DNA from 3 places in the Streptomyces sp. RGM 3693 genome. Region 2 is predicted to be linked to each of the others. Evidence: riboswitches for the same ligand, from Rfam matches in the RefSeq annotation. Region 2 holds a riboswitch; each other region holds the start of a gene.
The links. Region 2 has a riboswitch for cobalamin ahead of ACO0M4_RS26275 (HoxN/HupN/NixA family nickel/cobalt transporter). Riboswitches for the same ligand answer to the same signal wherever they lie in the genome.
Positions count from the first base shown of each region.

Region 1: another riboswitch for cobalamin. It lies ahead of ACO0M4_RS02100 (ribonucleoside-diphosphate reductase subunit alpha); the one in region 2 lies ahead of ACO0M4_RS26275 (HoxN/HupN/NixA family nickel/cobalt transporter).
Region 3: another riboswitch for cobalamin. It lies ahead of metE (5-methyltetrahydropteroyltriglutamate--homocysteine S-methyltransferase); the one in region 2 lies ahead of ACO0M4_RS26275 (HoxN/HupN/NixA family nickel/cobalt transporter).

Region 1 is NZ_JBMPPQ010000001.1:456,412-461,445, reverse strand. It holds gene mctP (monocarboxylate uptake permease MctP) at 1-563, shown strand, start outside; gene ACO0M4_RS02110 (Uma2 family endonuclease) at 646-1,233, opposite strand; gene ACO0M4_RS02105 (GNAT family N-acetyltransferase) at 1,368-1,871, shown strand; cobalamin riboswitch at 2,014-2,167, shown strand; gene ACO0M4_RS02100 (ribonucleoside-diphosphate reductase subunit alpha) at 2,333-4,738, shown strand; gene ACO0M4_RS02095 (ribonucleotide-diphosphate reductase subunit beta) at 4,738-5,034, shown strand, end outside.
Region 2 is NZ_JBMPPQ010000002.1:2,004,293-2,009,326, reverse strand. It holds gene ACO0M4_RS26290 (nucleoside/nucleotide kinase family protein) at 1-654, shown strand, start outside; gene ACO0M4_RS26285 (MarR family winged helix-turn-helix transcriptional regulator) at 848-1,570, shown strand; gene ACO0M4_RS26280 (alpha/beta fold hydrolase) at 1,567-2,415, shown strand; cobalamin riboswitch at 2,486-2,699, shown strand; gene ACO0M4_RS26275 (HoxN/HupN/NixA family nickel/cobalt transporter) at 2,731-3,930, shown strand; gene ACO0M4_RS26270 (VOC family protein) at 4,019-4,519, opposite strand; gene ACO0M4_RS26265 (DoxX family protein) at 4,685-5,034, opposite strand, start outside.
Region 3 is NZ_JBMPPQ010000003.1:672,637-677,670, forward strand. It holds gene ACO0M4_RS31695 (BlaI/MecI/CopY family transcriptional regulator) at 1-385, shown strand, start outside; gene ACO0M4_RS31700 (M56 family metallopeptidase) at 390-1,391, shown strand; cobalamin riboswitch at 1,540-1,759, shown strand; gene metE (5-methyltetrahydropteroyltriglutamate--homocysteine S-methyltransferase) at 1,951-4,260, shown strand; gene ACO0M4_RS31710 (amino acid permease) at 4,652-5,034, shown strand, end outside.

The DNA of each region.
Region 1 (5,034 bases), on a different contig from region 2:
CGATCGCCGCCGCCAACCTCTTCACTCGGAACGTCTACAAGGACTTCCTGAAGCCCAGCGCCACGCCCGAGCAGGAGCACAAGGTCGCCAAGCTGGTCTCCCTCCTGGTCAAGGTCGGCGCACTGGCCTTCGTCCTCACCATGGACAAGACCGTCGCCATCAACTTCCAGCTGCTGGGCGGCATCTGGATCCTGCAGACCATGCCGGCGCTGGTCGGCGGCCTCTTCACCCGCTGGTTCCACCGCTGGGCGCTGCTGGCCGGCTGGGCGATCGGCATGGTCTACGGCACCCTCGCCGCGTACGGGGTGGCCAGCCCGACCCAGAAGCACTTCGGCGGCTCCAGCGCGGAGATCCCCGGCATCGGCCAGATCGGCTACATCGGTCTCACCGCCTTCGTCCTGAACGTCGTGGTGACGGTCGTCCTGACGTTCGTCCTGAGGGCCCTCAAGGCCCCTGAGGGCACCGACGAGACGGTCCCCTCGGACTACACCGCCGACGTCGGCGACGCGGGCGTCACCGCCGACCTGCCGCCCGCCACGGCGGAGGCGGCGGCGGGGCACTGAGCGTCGTCAACTACGGCGGAGGGCCGTCGCGTTCGTCAGGGACGCGGCGGCCCTTTCGTGCGCGACGCGGCAACCGGGCCGGTCAGTGGACCCAATCCTTCAGCGGCGCAGTGTCGAGCGCGATGCCCACCGGGTCCGGAAGGGGAAGGGACTTGCCGAACGGAACGGTGTGCACGTCCTCATAGCGCTGGCCGTCGGGCTCGCTGTAGAGCGACACCTGGCACGACTTCCGGTCGATCAACAGGTAGAGCGGAATGCCCGTTTCGGCGTAGGCCCTGGGCTTCTCAACCCTGTCACTTTGCTCGGTGTCGGAGTCGTACGACGTCACCTCGACGACCATCAGGACGGGGTCAGGGTCGACCCATTCGCCCTGGCCGACAAAGGCGTCCATGGGGGCGAGCGTGCCGTCCGGCCGGGCGCGGCCACTCCGGTACGACTGCACCTTGATACCTTGGGAAGGGTCGAGCCAAAGCTCGGGCCGGTGCTGCATGCAGATACGCGTGAGCCACTGAATGATCCGCCCGTGGTCCCCGTCCGGCATGGGCTTGCTCCTGACCTTCCCGTCGATGAGTTCCAACCGCGCGCCCTCTTCCAGGCGGGCGAGTATCCGGGCGGCCTCTTCGAAGTGCTCGGGAACAGTGATGTGCGGCGGGTCGGCGAGCGCGGTCATGGCGCCTTCTCCTTGCTGTCGGAGCGAGCAGGGAACGTAAGACCGACGGTAGTCGAGCCCACTGACAGTCACGCGTTGATCACCATTCGCCACCTCGGCCGTGCTGTCGGGCGGTCGTCGCCACACTGGCCCCCATGGACATCACGATCAGGCCCATACGCCAGGCGGAGTTCGACACGGTCGGCGAGTTGGTGGTGGAGGTGTATCTGAGCGACGGGCTGCTGTCCGGCGGGGTGGACGATCCGTACGCGGCGGTGCTGCGGGAGGTGGCGCACCGGGCGGAGCACGCCGAGGTGTTGGTGGCCTCGGACGGGGCGGACGGGGCGGTGCTGGGGGCGGTGACGTTCGCGACGCACGGGAGTCCGTACGCGGATCTGGCCGGGCCCGGCGAGGGCGAGTTCCGGATGTTGGCGGTGCGGCCCGCGGGGCGCGGACGGGGCATCGGTGAGGCGCTGGTGCGGGCCTGTCTGGCGCGGGCGCGGGCGCTGAGGCTGCGCCGGATGGTGCTGTCGAGCCATCAGCACCTGCTGCCGGCGCACCGGCTCTACGGGCGGCTGGGGTTCGCGCGGGCGGCGGAGCGGGACTGGGATCCGGTGCCCGGCATCACCCTGTGGGCGTTCGCCCGCGAGCTGGTCTGAGCCGCCTTCCGGGGGCGTTCCGAAGGCTTTGCGGCGGCGTTCAAAGGGAGCCCGGGCGGCCCGGCCCTTCGTATGCCTGGGGGAATGCTATGCGGCAACGACACAAGATGTGGGGGTGCGTGCGGGGAGCGACACAAGATGTATGCTCTTCCTCGCTGTCGCCGCAGGGGAATCCGGTGCGAATCCGGAACTGTCCCGCAACGGTGTGAGAGCGCAGTCCACCGGCCGTTTCCCAACGGTACGGACCCGGCGGTGCGCTCCCTAGTCCGAGGACCTGCCGACGGTACGTCCGCACCGCCATCGGTGCGGCGTCGATACGTCCGGGCCCCGAGGGATGGGCCGATGGACGCCGCGCGGCCGGCCCGCGCACCCCCGGTTCGCCGCGGGGTGCGGCCCTGCCCGCGCGGCTCCCGTCGCACCACTGTCCCTCCCGGCCCCCGCCGAGTGAGGGAGAGCATCAGGTGACCATCGCGCCAACGGAGCCCGCGTCAGACGCCGAGGTCGTGCAGCCCGTCGTGGCCGCGCCTGGCGCGTACGAAGACGGCCCGGGCGTCGCCCTGCTGCGGACGCTGACCGAGTTGACCGCGGACCTGACCGCGACCGATCCCGGCAAGGTGGCCGCCGCCGCGCTGCGCGGCCGGCACCCCGGGTCCGACGCGGCGGAACTGCGCTCGCTGGCGACCGAGGCCGCGGCCGGCCTGATCGCCGACGAGCCGCAGTACTCCAAGCTCGCCGCGCGCCTGCTGACCCGCGCCATCGCCGAGGAGGCCGCCGGCCAGGGCGCCACCTCCTTCTCGGCCTCGATCGCGGTCGGCCACCAGGAGGGGCTGATCGCGGACGCCACCGCGGAGTTCGTCCGCACCCACGCGGCGCGGCTAGACGCGCTGGTGCGCGAGGCGCTGGCGGCCGGCGCCGACGACCGGTTCGGGTACTTCGGGCTGCGCACCCTCCATTCGCGCTACCTGCTGCGGCACCCCACCACCCGCCAGGTGATCGAGACGCCCCAGCACTTCCTGCTGCGGGTGGCCTGCGGCCTCGCCGAGGACAACGGCGCGCGGGCGCTCGCGGACGTCGCCGAGCTGTACCGGCTGACCAGCACGCTCTCCTACCTGCCGTCCTCCCCCACGCTCTTCAACTCCGGCACCCGGCACCCGCAGATGTCCTCCTGCTACCTGCTGGACTCCCCGCTGGACGAGCTGGACTCGATCTACGACCGCTACCACCAGGTGGCCCGGCTCTCCAAGCACGCCGGCGGCATCGGCCTCTCGTACTCCCGGATCCGCGCCCGCGGTTCGCTGATCCGCGGCACCAACGGGCACTCCAACGGCATTGTGCCGTTCCTGCGCACCCTGGACGCCTCGGTGGCCGCGGTCAACCAGGGCGGCCGCCGCAAGGGCGCGGCCTGTGTCTACCTGGAGTCCTGGCACGCCGACATCGAGGAGTTCCTGGAGCTGCGGGACAACACCGGCGAGGAGGCCCGCCGGACCCACAACCTCAACATCGCGCACTGGATCCCGGACGAGTTCATGCGCCGGGTGGAGGCGGACGCGGACTGGTCGCTGTTCTCCCCGTCCGACGTGCCCGAGCTGGTCGACCTGTGGGGCGCGGAGTTCGACGCCGCCTACCGGGCGGCGGAGGCCGCGGGCAAGGCCCGTAAGCAGGTCCCGGCCCGGGTGCTGTACTCCCGGATGATGCGCACCCTGGCGCAGACCGGCAACGGCTGGATGACGTTCAAGGACGCCGCCAACCGCACCGCCAACCAGACCGCCGAGCCCGGCCGGGTCGTGCACTCCTCCAACCTGTGCACGGAGATCCTGGAGGTGACCGACGACGGGGAGACCGCCGTCTGCAACCTCGGGTCGGTCAACCTGGCCGCGCATCTGGGCGAGGACGGCGAGCTGGACTGGGAGCGGCTGGACGCCACCGTCCGCACCGCCGTGACCTTCCTCGACCGGGTCGTGGACATCAACTTCTACCCGACCGAGCAGGCCGGCGCCTCCAACTCCCGCTGGCGGCCGGTCGGTCTGGGCCTGATGGGCCTCCAGGACGTGTTCTTCCGGCTGCGGCTGCCGTTCGACTCGGCCGAGGCGCGGGAGCTCTCGACCCGTATTTCCGAGCGGATCATGCTCGCCGCCTACGAGGCATCCGCCGACCTCGCCGAACGGCACGGCCCGCACCCGGCCTGGTCCGCGACCCGTACGGCCCGCGGCGTGCTGCACCCGGACCACTACCCGAACGCCGAACCGCGCTGGGCGGACCGCTGGGCGGCGCTGCGCACCCGGATCGCCACGTCCGGGATGCGCAACTCGCTCCTGCTGGCCATCGCGCCGACCGCCACCATCGCCTCCATCGCCGGCGTCTACGAGTGCATCGAGCCGCAGGTCTCCAACCTCTTCAAGCGCGAGACGCTGTCCGGAGAGTTCCTCCAGGTCAACACGTATCTGATCGAGGAGCTCAAGGAGTTGGGCCTGTGGGACGCGCGGACCAGGGACGCGCTCCGGGAGGCCAACGGCTCCGTTGCGGAGCTGGCCTGGATCCCCGCGGACGTCCGGCACCGCTACCGCACCGCCTGGGAGATCCCCCAGCGGGCCCTGATCGACATGGCCGCGGACCGCACGCCGTACCTGGACCAGAGCCAGTCGCTCAACCTCTTCATGGCGTCGCCGACCATCGGGAAGCTCAGCTCGATGTACGCGTACGCCTGGAAGCGCGGCATCAAGACCACGTACTACCTGCGCTCCCGGCCGGCGACCCGGATCGCCCAGTCGGCCCGCGCCGCATCCGCCCCCGCCCAGCTGCCGGTGGCCGACCCCGACGCGGTCGCCTGCTCCCTGGAGAACCCCGAGTCCTGCGAGGCCTGCCAGTAATGACCACCGCGCCCGAGAACACTGCCGCCGGCGACCGCCCCGGCCGTACCAAGAACCTCCTCGACCCCGGCTTCGAGCTGACCCTGCGCCCCATGCGCTACCCGGACTTCTACGACCGGTACCGGGACGCGATCAAGAACACCTGGACGGTGGAGGAGGTCGACCTGCACTCCGACGTCGCCGACCTCGCCAAGCTCTCCCCCGGTGAGCAGCACCTCATCGGCCGTCTGGTGGCCTTCTTCGCCACCGGCGACTCGATCGTCTCCAACAACCTGGTGCTGACCCTCTACAAGCAC
Region 2 (5,034 bases):
AACCTCGACGACCTCGTGGCCCGTGCCCGCCGGCTCGCCGCTTCCGCGACGCCCGGCCGGCGCCGGCTGCTCGGCATCGCCGGGCCGCCGGGCGCCGGAAAGTCCACCCTCGCCGCCCGGCTGGCGGCGGAGCTGACCGGCCAGGCCGCGCTCGTCCCGATGGACGGCTTCCACCTCGCCAAGGCGGAGTTGCGCCGCCTGGGCCGTACGGAGCGCAAGGGCGCGCCGGACACCTTCGACCCCGCCGGCTACGCGGCCCTGCTGACCCGTCTGCGCTCCCCCGAACCCGGCACGCCCGTCTACGCGCCGGCCTTCGACCGCCGCATCGAGGAGCCGGTCGCCGGCAGCATCCCGGTGGCGCCGCACATCCCGCTCGTCATCACCGAGGGCAACTACCTCCTGCTGCACTCCGACCCCTGGGCAGGGATCCGTGAACTACTCGACGAGGCGTGGTACATGGAGCTGGACGCCCAGGAACGGGTACGGCGGCTGATCGACCGACACGAGCGGTTCGGCCGCCTGCGGGTCGACGCCGAGGACTTCGTCCGCACCTCCGACGAGGCCAACGCCCGCCTCGTGGCGGCCACCCGCCCCCGGGCCGACCTCGTCGTCTCCTTTACCACCGACGAGGCCCCTTCCCCACTGGACGACTGACCCCGTCCCCTCGTCCCCGCATCCCCTCGTCCCCCTGCCCCTTCCCGCTCCGCTCCCCCCCGCGGCGCTCCCCCTCACCTCTCCTCTCCCCATCGAGCGTCAACACCCCTTCCAAAACGACATCATGAATGTCATCATGACAGCGTGAGTGTCATCAAGGGGATGTAGCCGGGGCAGGGGCACGGAGGGGGAAATGAACGGGGCTGCGGAGGGGGACGTGAGCGAGGGCATGGGCGCGGGCGAGGGCGAGGGCACGGGCGAGGGCGTGAACAGGGCCTTGGAGGGGGACTTGGCCGGGGACATCGACGGGGGTGCAGCGGCCGCCGAAGAGCTGCTGTACGACGTCATCCGGCGACTGCGGCCGCTGCACCGGACGATCGTGCGCGCGACGGAGCGCGAGCTCGAAGGCACCGGCCTGACCGCCGGCGAGCGCACCCTGCTCGACGCGCTGCGCGCCCACGGCCCGCGCACCGTCCCGCAGTTGGCGCGCTCCTTGGACCTGGACCGGCAGCCGGTGCAGCGCTGGGTGAACCACGCGGCGGAGCTGGGCCTGGTCGTGACGGTCCCCAATCCCGCGCACCGCCGCTCCTCGCTGATCCGACTCACCGACGAGGGCACGGCGGTGGTGCACGGGATCCGGGAAGCCGAGGCGGCGGAGCTCCGGCGCAGCCTGACCGACCTGTCGACCGGGGAGGTCCGTACGGCACTGCGGGTCCTGGATCGGCTCGGTGAGGAATTCCGGCACTTGGCGGACGGCTCGCGCGTTCCCCCGGAGGAAACCGGCAATCCCGAAAAGCGGGACGCCGCCCACCTGGACGCCGCACAGGACGTGATACCGCCCGCAATCGGGCACCGCCCGCCGGCATCCGCCCGTCCGACCGACCGCCCGACGCGCACAGAACGGCCCGCAGAATGACGCACGACTTCCAGGCCTGGTCCGAGATCGACAACGACACCGTTCCGGTCGACGACGGCGAGCTGTTCTACGAGACGGCCGGCTCGGGGCCCGCGGTGATACTGCTGCACGACGGGATGCTCGACCAGCACATGTGGGACGAGCAGTTCGCCTGGCTGGTCAACTCCGGCCTGCGGGTGGTCCGTTACGACGCCCGCGGTCACGGCCTCTCCTCCACGGTGACCGGCGACTGGGCCAACCACGACGACCTGGCGACCCTGCTGGACGCACTCGACATACCGCGCGCCGTCCTCGTCGGCCTCTCGCACGGCGCCCGGGTCGCACTGGACACCGCCCTCGCCCACCCGGCCCGGGTCACGGCCCTCTTCCTCGCCTCCCCCGGAATCAGCGGCCGCGCCTTCACCGACCCCTTCCTCCTGGAACACATCCGGGAACAGGTCGCCGCGATCGGCGAACCGGACGGCGCCGAGCGCTATGTGGAGCACTTCCTGCGGATGTGGGTGGACGGTCCGCACCGCGCGCCGTCCGCCGTCCACCCCGGCTTCCGGGAGCGGATGCGCGCCTCCGCGTCCGCCAATGTCGAGGTGCACGCCGACGACGCGGGCCCGGGCATGCCCTTGGAGGTCGGCGCCTTCGACCGCCTGGGCGAGATCCGGGTGCCGACCACCGTCCTCGACGGCGACCTCGACTCCTCCGACATCTCCGCGAACGCCCATGCCATAGCGCTGCACGTCCCCGGCGCCCGCCGCATACGCGTGCCGGCCGCGGGTCACATGGTCAACCTGGAGAACACCCCGCTCTTCGACCAGGAGTTGCACACCTTCCTGTCGTCCCTGGCCCTCTGACCCGACCCGCCCGGCGCCCGGTCGCCGCCCGCACCAGGCACCGCGCGTGGCCTGTTCTCACCGGTGCCCGCTAGAGTGACCGGGCCGTGGTGTTCGGGAAGACCGGTGCTGGACCTCGTGTCCCAAGCCGGCGCGGCCCTCGCCACTGTGATCGGGGAGTTTCCACCCCTCTCCGTACGCGCCCAGCGCGCGTACGGCGCCACTGACCGCAGCCTGCGGCCGGGAAGGCGGGGTGGACGCGTGCACCCGTAAGCCAGGAGACCGGCCACGGCATCTCACGAAGTGATCCACGAGGTGCTGGAGCGTGATGGCCGGATGGCCCTGTCCACTGATTCCCCGGGTAATTCCCCTTCTCCCCGCAATTCCTCCCTTATCGGCATAACGGGCTCCACCGGATCGTTCCGCTGGCAGCGCCGTGACACCGTCCGCACGGCGGGCCTGATGGCCGTGATCGCCGCACTGCACGTCGTCGCCTTCGGCGTGCTCTTCCTGCTCGTCGTGCCGGGCCACTACACGGTCGGCAGCCAGGTGTTCGGCGCCGGACTCGGCATCACCGCATACACCCTGGGCATGCGGCACGCCTTCGACGCCGACCACATCGCGGCGATCGACAACACCACCCGCAAGCTGATGGCCGACGGCAAGCGGCCGGTCTCGGTGGGCTTCTGGTTCGCCCTCGGCCACTCCAGCGTGGTCGTCGTGATGGCCGCGCTGGTGGCGGGCGGCGCCCAGCTCGCCGGCGCGCTGATGAACGACAACTCCCGTACGCACCAGACGCTCGGCCTCGTCGGCACGACCGTCTCCGGCACCTTCCTCTACCTCATCGCCGCCCTCAACCTGGTCGCCCTGATCGGCATCCTGAAGGTGTTCCGGGCGATGCGGTCGGGCGCGTACGACGAGCAGGAGCTGGAGGCGCACCTGGATTCCCGGGGCTTCATGAACCGGATCCTCGGCCGGCTCACCAAGTCCATCAGCCGCCCCGGCCAGATGTACCCCCTGGGGTTCCTCTTCGGAGTCGGCTTCGACACCGCGACCGAGGTGACGCTGATGGTGATGGCGGGCAGCGGCGCCGCGGCGGGCCTGCCCTGGTACGCGGTCCTGTGCCTGCCGCTGCTGTTCGCCGCCGGGATGAGCCTGTTCGACACCCTCGACGGCACCTTCATGAACTTCGCGTACCAGTGGGCGTTCGCCAACCCGGTGCGCAAGGTCTACTACAACCTCACCATCACCGGGCTGTCGATCGCGGTCGCGTTCCTCATCGGCACCATCGAGCTGGTGACCGTGCTGCACGACAAGCTCGGCCTCGACGACCCGCTGACGGCCGGGATCTCCGCCCTCAACCTGGACAACGTGGGCTTCATCATCGTCGGCGTGTTCGTCGTGGTGTGGGCGGCGGCACTGGCGTACTGGCGACTGGGCGGCGTCGAGAAGCGCTGGGCCGCCCGGGCCCAGCAGGCACCGCCGGCCCAGGGCACCGTCCCGGCCCCCCGCGCGGACGGCACCGACACCCCCTAGGGACAAACTCCCACGCATGCCTGCGGCCCTCCCCACCACCCGGCGGGGAGGGCCGCGGCACACGAACAGGTCGCACCCGGGCGGCGCCTCAGGTGGCCGAGCCGGCCGCCGCGCCCGTCAGCAGGTCCGGACCCCAACGCTCCAGCGCCGCCGCCAGGTCGAGCGGCCGCAGCCGGTCCGGCTCGTCCGCCCCCGGCCAGTCCTCCTGGGGCACCCGCCACATCACCTCGAACTCGTTCCCGTCCGGGTCCCGGGCGTAGAGCGACTTGGAGACCAGGTGGTCGGTGGCGCCGACCAGCGCGCCCCGCTCCCGCAGCTGCGCCGCGATCGCCGAGAGGTCGCCGAGCGTCCCGACCTCCCAGGCCAGGTGGTAGAGCCCGATCCGGCCGCTCTCCGGCCCGGGCGCGTCCGGCCCCACCGCGAACAGCCCCAGGTCGTGGTCGTTGTCCGAACCGGGCGCGCTCAGGAAGGCCGCCCGCCCCGGAATCTCCACGTCCACCGTGAACCCCAACACCTCGGTGTAGAACGCCACCGACCGTGCCACCTCACGGATGTACAACACCGCATGATTGAGCCGCCGTACGGACATCAAAGCCTCCCGTCTTCCTTCACGTCGCTGCCTGGCCGTTGCCCGGCCGTTCCTCTGACCGTTCCTCTGGCCGATTCCCGGTCGATTCGCCGGCCGATTCGCCGATCGTTTCCCTGAGGTCGCCGCGCCGGATTCGCGTCCGCGCGCCCCGGAGGGTGCCCGGACTCACTTCCGGAGCAGCAGCACAATCGCCGCGAGCACCACGCTCAGAACCAGCGCGGCCGCCCCGTACGCCAACCGGTGCGCACGCAACCCGGGCAGGAAGCGGTCGACGGCGTAGCGGCCGGGCCCGGTCAGCGCCAGCGCGGCCGCCCCGGTGGTGATCAGCAGCTCGTACTCCACGCCCTGGGGCGCGAAGAAGCCGCCGCCCCACTTCACCGCCAGCGCATTGATCATCGCGCCGACCACAGCCGCGCCGGCGAGCGGCGTCAGCAGCCCGAGCACCAGCCCGAGCCCGCCCAGCGTCTCGGTGAGCCCGGCGCACAGGGCCATCACCTTGCCCGACGGATAACCAC
Region 3 (5,034 bases), on a different contig from region 2:
CGAGGCATCCGGCAGGCGGGCCCGCGGTGAGCTGGAGAGCGGCGTACTGGCCGCCCTCTGGGGCGCCGAGCAACCACTAACCGCCCGCCAGGCCATGGAGCGACTACCCGACGACCTGGCCTACACCACCGTGCTGACGATCCTGACCCGCCTGTACGACAAGGGCATGCTGGTCCGGCGCCGCGCGGGCCGCGGCTACGCCTATGCGCCCGCCAGGGACGAGGCGTCCCACACCGCCGAGCGGATGCGCACCCTGCTGGAGCGCGGCTCGGACCGGGAAGCGGTGCTCACCCGCTTCGTCTCGGAACTGTCCCAAGAGGACGAGCAGTTGCTGCACCGGCTGCTGGCCGGCCCCGACGCCGACCGCACCGACGAAGGGCGATGAGCCGGTGACGATCAGTGTGTACGTCCCGCTCCTGATCACCTTCGTCCTCGCCGTGCTCGCCCCCCGTGCGGCCCGGCGCCTGCCGCCGCGACCGTCGGCCTGGTCCCTGGCCTGCGCCGCGCTGGTGACGGCCATCGGCTGGCTCGGCTCGCTGGCCCTGTTGGCGTTCACCGGCCTCGCGCAGATCCCCGAGGTCGCCCGGGAGGGCCACTGGTCGGTGTCCGCACTGCGGGCCGAGGACCCGGTCTCCCTCGCCGTTGCGGCCCTCAGCGCCGCGGCGCTCACCTGGAGCGCCGTATCACTGGGGGTGGCCACCGTCCGGCAGGTCCGGCAGGTCCTTCAGGCCCGGCAGGAGTGCGCCCGGATGCTCGGCGACACGGAACTGACCGTGCTCGACGACGAGGTCCCGCGGGCCTTCGCCCTGCCCGGCGCACCCGGCCGGATCGTGGTGTCCCGCGGCATGCTGCGCAGCCTCAGCGACGAGGAGCGCGCGGCCCTGCTGGCGCACGAACGGGCCCACCTCCGCGGTCGGCACTACCTCTTCCAGGTCGTGTGGCACCTCACCACCGCCGTCAATCCCCTGCTCCGCCCGATGGCCGACGCCGGCGCCTTCGTACTGGAGCGCTGGGCCGACGAAGCGGCGGCGGCCCGCGTCGGCAGCCGCACGGTGGTCGCCCGCGCCGTCGGACGGGCCGCCCTGGCCACCTCCGCCGCCGCCCGGCCCGGTGTGCTGGCCGCGACTGGCGGGCCGGTGCCCCAGCGGGTGCGGGCCCTACTGGCGCCCCCACCCCCGCTCCGCGCCCTGCCCTTCGCGGCGGGCGCCCTCCTGCTCACCGTGTGCTGCGCCAGCCTGGCCAACGCCGCATCGGACAGCGACCAGATGGTCGAGCGCGCGCAGCGGGCACGGTGCCTGGCGCACGTCATGGCCATGGACGCCCCGGGAGTCGCCCGCCCCCCGCAGGATTTCGACGACTGCCGCGACCATCACGGGCACCGGGACCACTGAGACAACTGCGACCACCGTCGTCCGGGGCCGGGCAGAAGCACGCGGTCGGCCTTGCCCACCCTCGCCCCGGAGCAAACGCCTCAGCCGGTTGTCGCATCTCACCTTCCGCGTGGTGGACGGGACCCGACGCGCCGCGGGCGCGCACCGTAGGCTGACCCGTGCAGCTGGTTCGCCCCGCCCGCCAGGCGGGAGGCGTCGCAAGAGGGAACCCGGTGGGAATCCGGGACTGCCCCGCAGCGGTGAGTGGGAACGACCGCCGTCATACGCACTGGGCCCGGCCGGGCCTGGGAAGCGACGGCCACTAGGAATCTCGTACGACACGAGACGCGCCCGCGAGTCCGAAGACCTGCCAACTGCCCGTGCGCGAAGCACTCGTGCGCGGACATCCCGGTGACCCCGAGGGCGGGCTGGGGGTGCCCCCGGACGAAGTCTGGGGGAGTACCTACCAGGCGGACCAGCACGCCCTGTCGGGCGACTGCGCTCCACCGGTTCCGTCACCCCTTCGCGCTCTCGTCCCGTTGCCGGGATCTCAGGGATTCATCTCGCGAAGGAGATCTCCGTGACCGTCAAGCCCGAAGCCGTGACCGCACGGGCCACCGTGTACGGCTACCCCCGGCAGGGACAGCACCGGGAGTTGAAGCAGGCCATCGAGGGCTACTGGAAGGGCCGCGTCACCGCCGACGCCCTGCGCGCCACCGCCGCGGAACTGCGCCGGACCCATTGGCAGGAGCTCGCCGACGCCGGCATCAACGAGGTCCCGACCGGCGACTTCTCCTACTACGACCACGTCCTGGACGCCAGCGTCATGGTCGGCGCGGTTCCCGAGCGTCACCGCGCGGCGGTCGCCGCCAACCCGCTCGACGGGTACTTCGCGATGGCCCGCGGCACCCAGGACGTCGCACCGCTGGAGATGACCAAGTGGTTCGACACCAACTACCACTACCTCGTCCCCGAGTTGAGCCCGGACACCGTGTTCACGGCCGACTCCGCCCGGCAGGTCGCGGAGTTCACGGAGGCCCTCGCCCTGGGGCTGACCGCGCGGCCGGTCCTGGTCGGCCCGGTCACCTACCTCCTCCTCGCCAAGCCCGCCCCCGGCGTGGCCGACGGCTTCGACCCGCTCACCCTCCTCGACCGGCTGCTGCCGGTGTACGCGGAGGTCCTCGCGGATCTGCGGGCGGCGGGCGCGGAGTGGGTACAGCTCGACGAGCCCGCCCTCGTCCAGGACCGCACCCCGGCCGGACTGAACGCCGCCGCGCGGGCCTACCGCGACCTCGGCGCCCACACCGACCGGCCCAAGTTGCTGGTCGCCTCCTACTTCGACCGGCTGGGCGACGCCCTGCCGGTGCTGGCCAAGGCCCCGATCGAGGGGCTGGCGCTGGACTTCACCGAGGCGGCCGCGGCCAATCTGGACGCGCTCGCCGCCGTCGGCGGTCTGTCCGGCAAGCGCCTGATTGCCGGCATCGTCAACGGCCGCAACATCTGGGTCAACGACCTGGAGAAGTCCCTGTCCGTGCTGGCCACGCTGCTGGGCCTGGCGCATCGGGTCGACGTGGCCGCCTCGTGCAGCCTGCTGCACGTCCCCCTCGACGCGGCGGTCGAGCGGGACATCGCACCGCAGATCCGGCGCTGGCTCGCCTTCGCCCGGCAGAAGACCGCCGAGGTCGTCACCCTCGCCAAGGGCCTGGCGCGCGGCACCGGCGCCATCACCAGTGAACTCTCCGCCAACCGCGCCGATCTGGCGTCCCGGGCCGGTTCCCCGATCACCCACGACCGGACCGTACGGGCCCGCGCCGCGGCCGTCACCGAGGCCGATGCCCGGCGCTCCCAGCCGTACGCCGAGCGGACCGCCGCCCAGCGCAGTCACCTCGGCCTGCCGCTGCTGCCGACCACCACCATCGGCTCGTTCCCGCAGACCGGCGAAGTGCGCACCGCACGCGCCGACCTGCGGGCCGGACGGATCGACACCGCCGGCTACGAGGCGCGCATCGAGGCCGAGATCCAGGAGGTCATCTCCTTCCAGGAGAAGGCCGGGCTGGACGTCCTGGTGCACGGCGAGGCCGAACGCAACGACATGGTCCAGTACTTCGCCGAGCAGCTCACCGGCTATCTCGCCACCCGGCACGGCTGGGTGCAGTCCTACGGCACCCGCTACGTCCGCCCGCCGATCCTCGCCGGTGACATCTCCCGCCCCGGGCCGATGACGGTCCGTTGGACGGCGTACGCCCAGGCGCTCACCGAGCGCCCGGTCAAGGGCATGCTCACCGGTCCCGTCACGATGCTCGCCTGGTCCTTCGTCCGCGACGACCAGCCACTCACGGACACCGCGCGCCAGGTCGCCCTCGCACTGCGCGACGAGGTCGCCGACCTTGAGGCGGCCGGGACATCGGTCATCCAGGTGGACGAGCCCGCGCTCCGGGAGACACTGCCGCTGCGGGCCGCCGACCGCCCCGGCTATCTGGCGTGGGCCACCGAAGCCTTCCGGCTGACCACCGGCGGGGTGCGCCCGGGCACCCAGATCCACACCCACATGTGCTACGCCGAGTTCGGTGACATCGTGCAGGCCATCGACGACCTCGATGCCGACGTGATCAGTCTGGAGGCCACCCGCTCCCACATGCAGGTCGCCCGGGAGCTCGCCGCCCACGGCTACCCGCGCGAGGCCGGCCCCGGTGTGTACGACATCCACTCCCCGCGCGTGCCGAGCCCGGCGGAGGCGGCGGACCTACTGCGCGCCGGTCTGCGGGCCATCCCCGCCGAGCGCCTGTGGGTCAACCCCGACTGCGGACTCAAGACCCGCGACTGGCCGGAGGTCCGAGCCTCCCTGGAGAGTCTGGTCACCGCGGCCCGGACGGTACGCACGGAGCTGTAGTCGCGGCCCGTGGGCACCGCGCCCGCCCCGGTCGTGGCGACCGGGGCAGGCGCGCCGTGCGGTACCGACGTGTTCACACCGGCTTCCCTGCACCGCGGGCCTTCGCCGGCACATATATAGCTGGACGTCCTAGTAAGTCCACCCCCGGCCGCACATCGAGATCCCTCCCGCCGTGAACGGCCGTTCCGCGCCGGCCTCTTGACGTCCCGCGCCCGCCGCTTGGCTCCCCTCACGTAGCCGCGGAGCGCGCACCGGCCGGCCGACACCGTGTCCGCATATTCACCATGCGTGAGCGCGGCGTCCGAATAGCGGGCGTTCACACCGTTGACGCAGCGTGTCGCCGCAGACTCGTGGACTCAATGATCGTCTCAAGCAATGAACAGGCACGCCCATGACTCGGAGTATCACCCGGTCACCCCAGGACTCCCCGCGGGCCGTGCAGGATGCTGCACCCCCGTTGTCCCACGGCCTCAAACAGCGCCACCTGTCGATGATCGCGCTCGGTGGGGTCATCGGCGCGGGACTCTTCGTGGGCTCCGGGGTCGGCATCGCCGCGGCCGGGCCGGCCATCGTCCTCCTCTTCGCGGCCACCGGCGCATTGGTCATGTTGATCATGCGGATGCTCGGTGAGATGTCCGCGGCCCGCCCCTCCACCGGCTCGTTCTCGGTGCACTCCGAGGAGGAACTCGGCTCCTGGGCGGGCACCACCTCGGGCTGGATGTACTGGCTGATGCTCTGCGCCGGTGTGGCCGCCGAGGCGACCGCGGCCGGCGC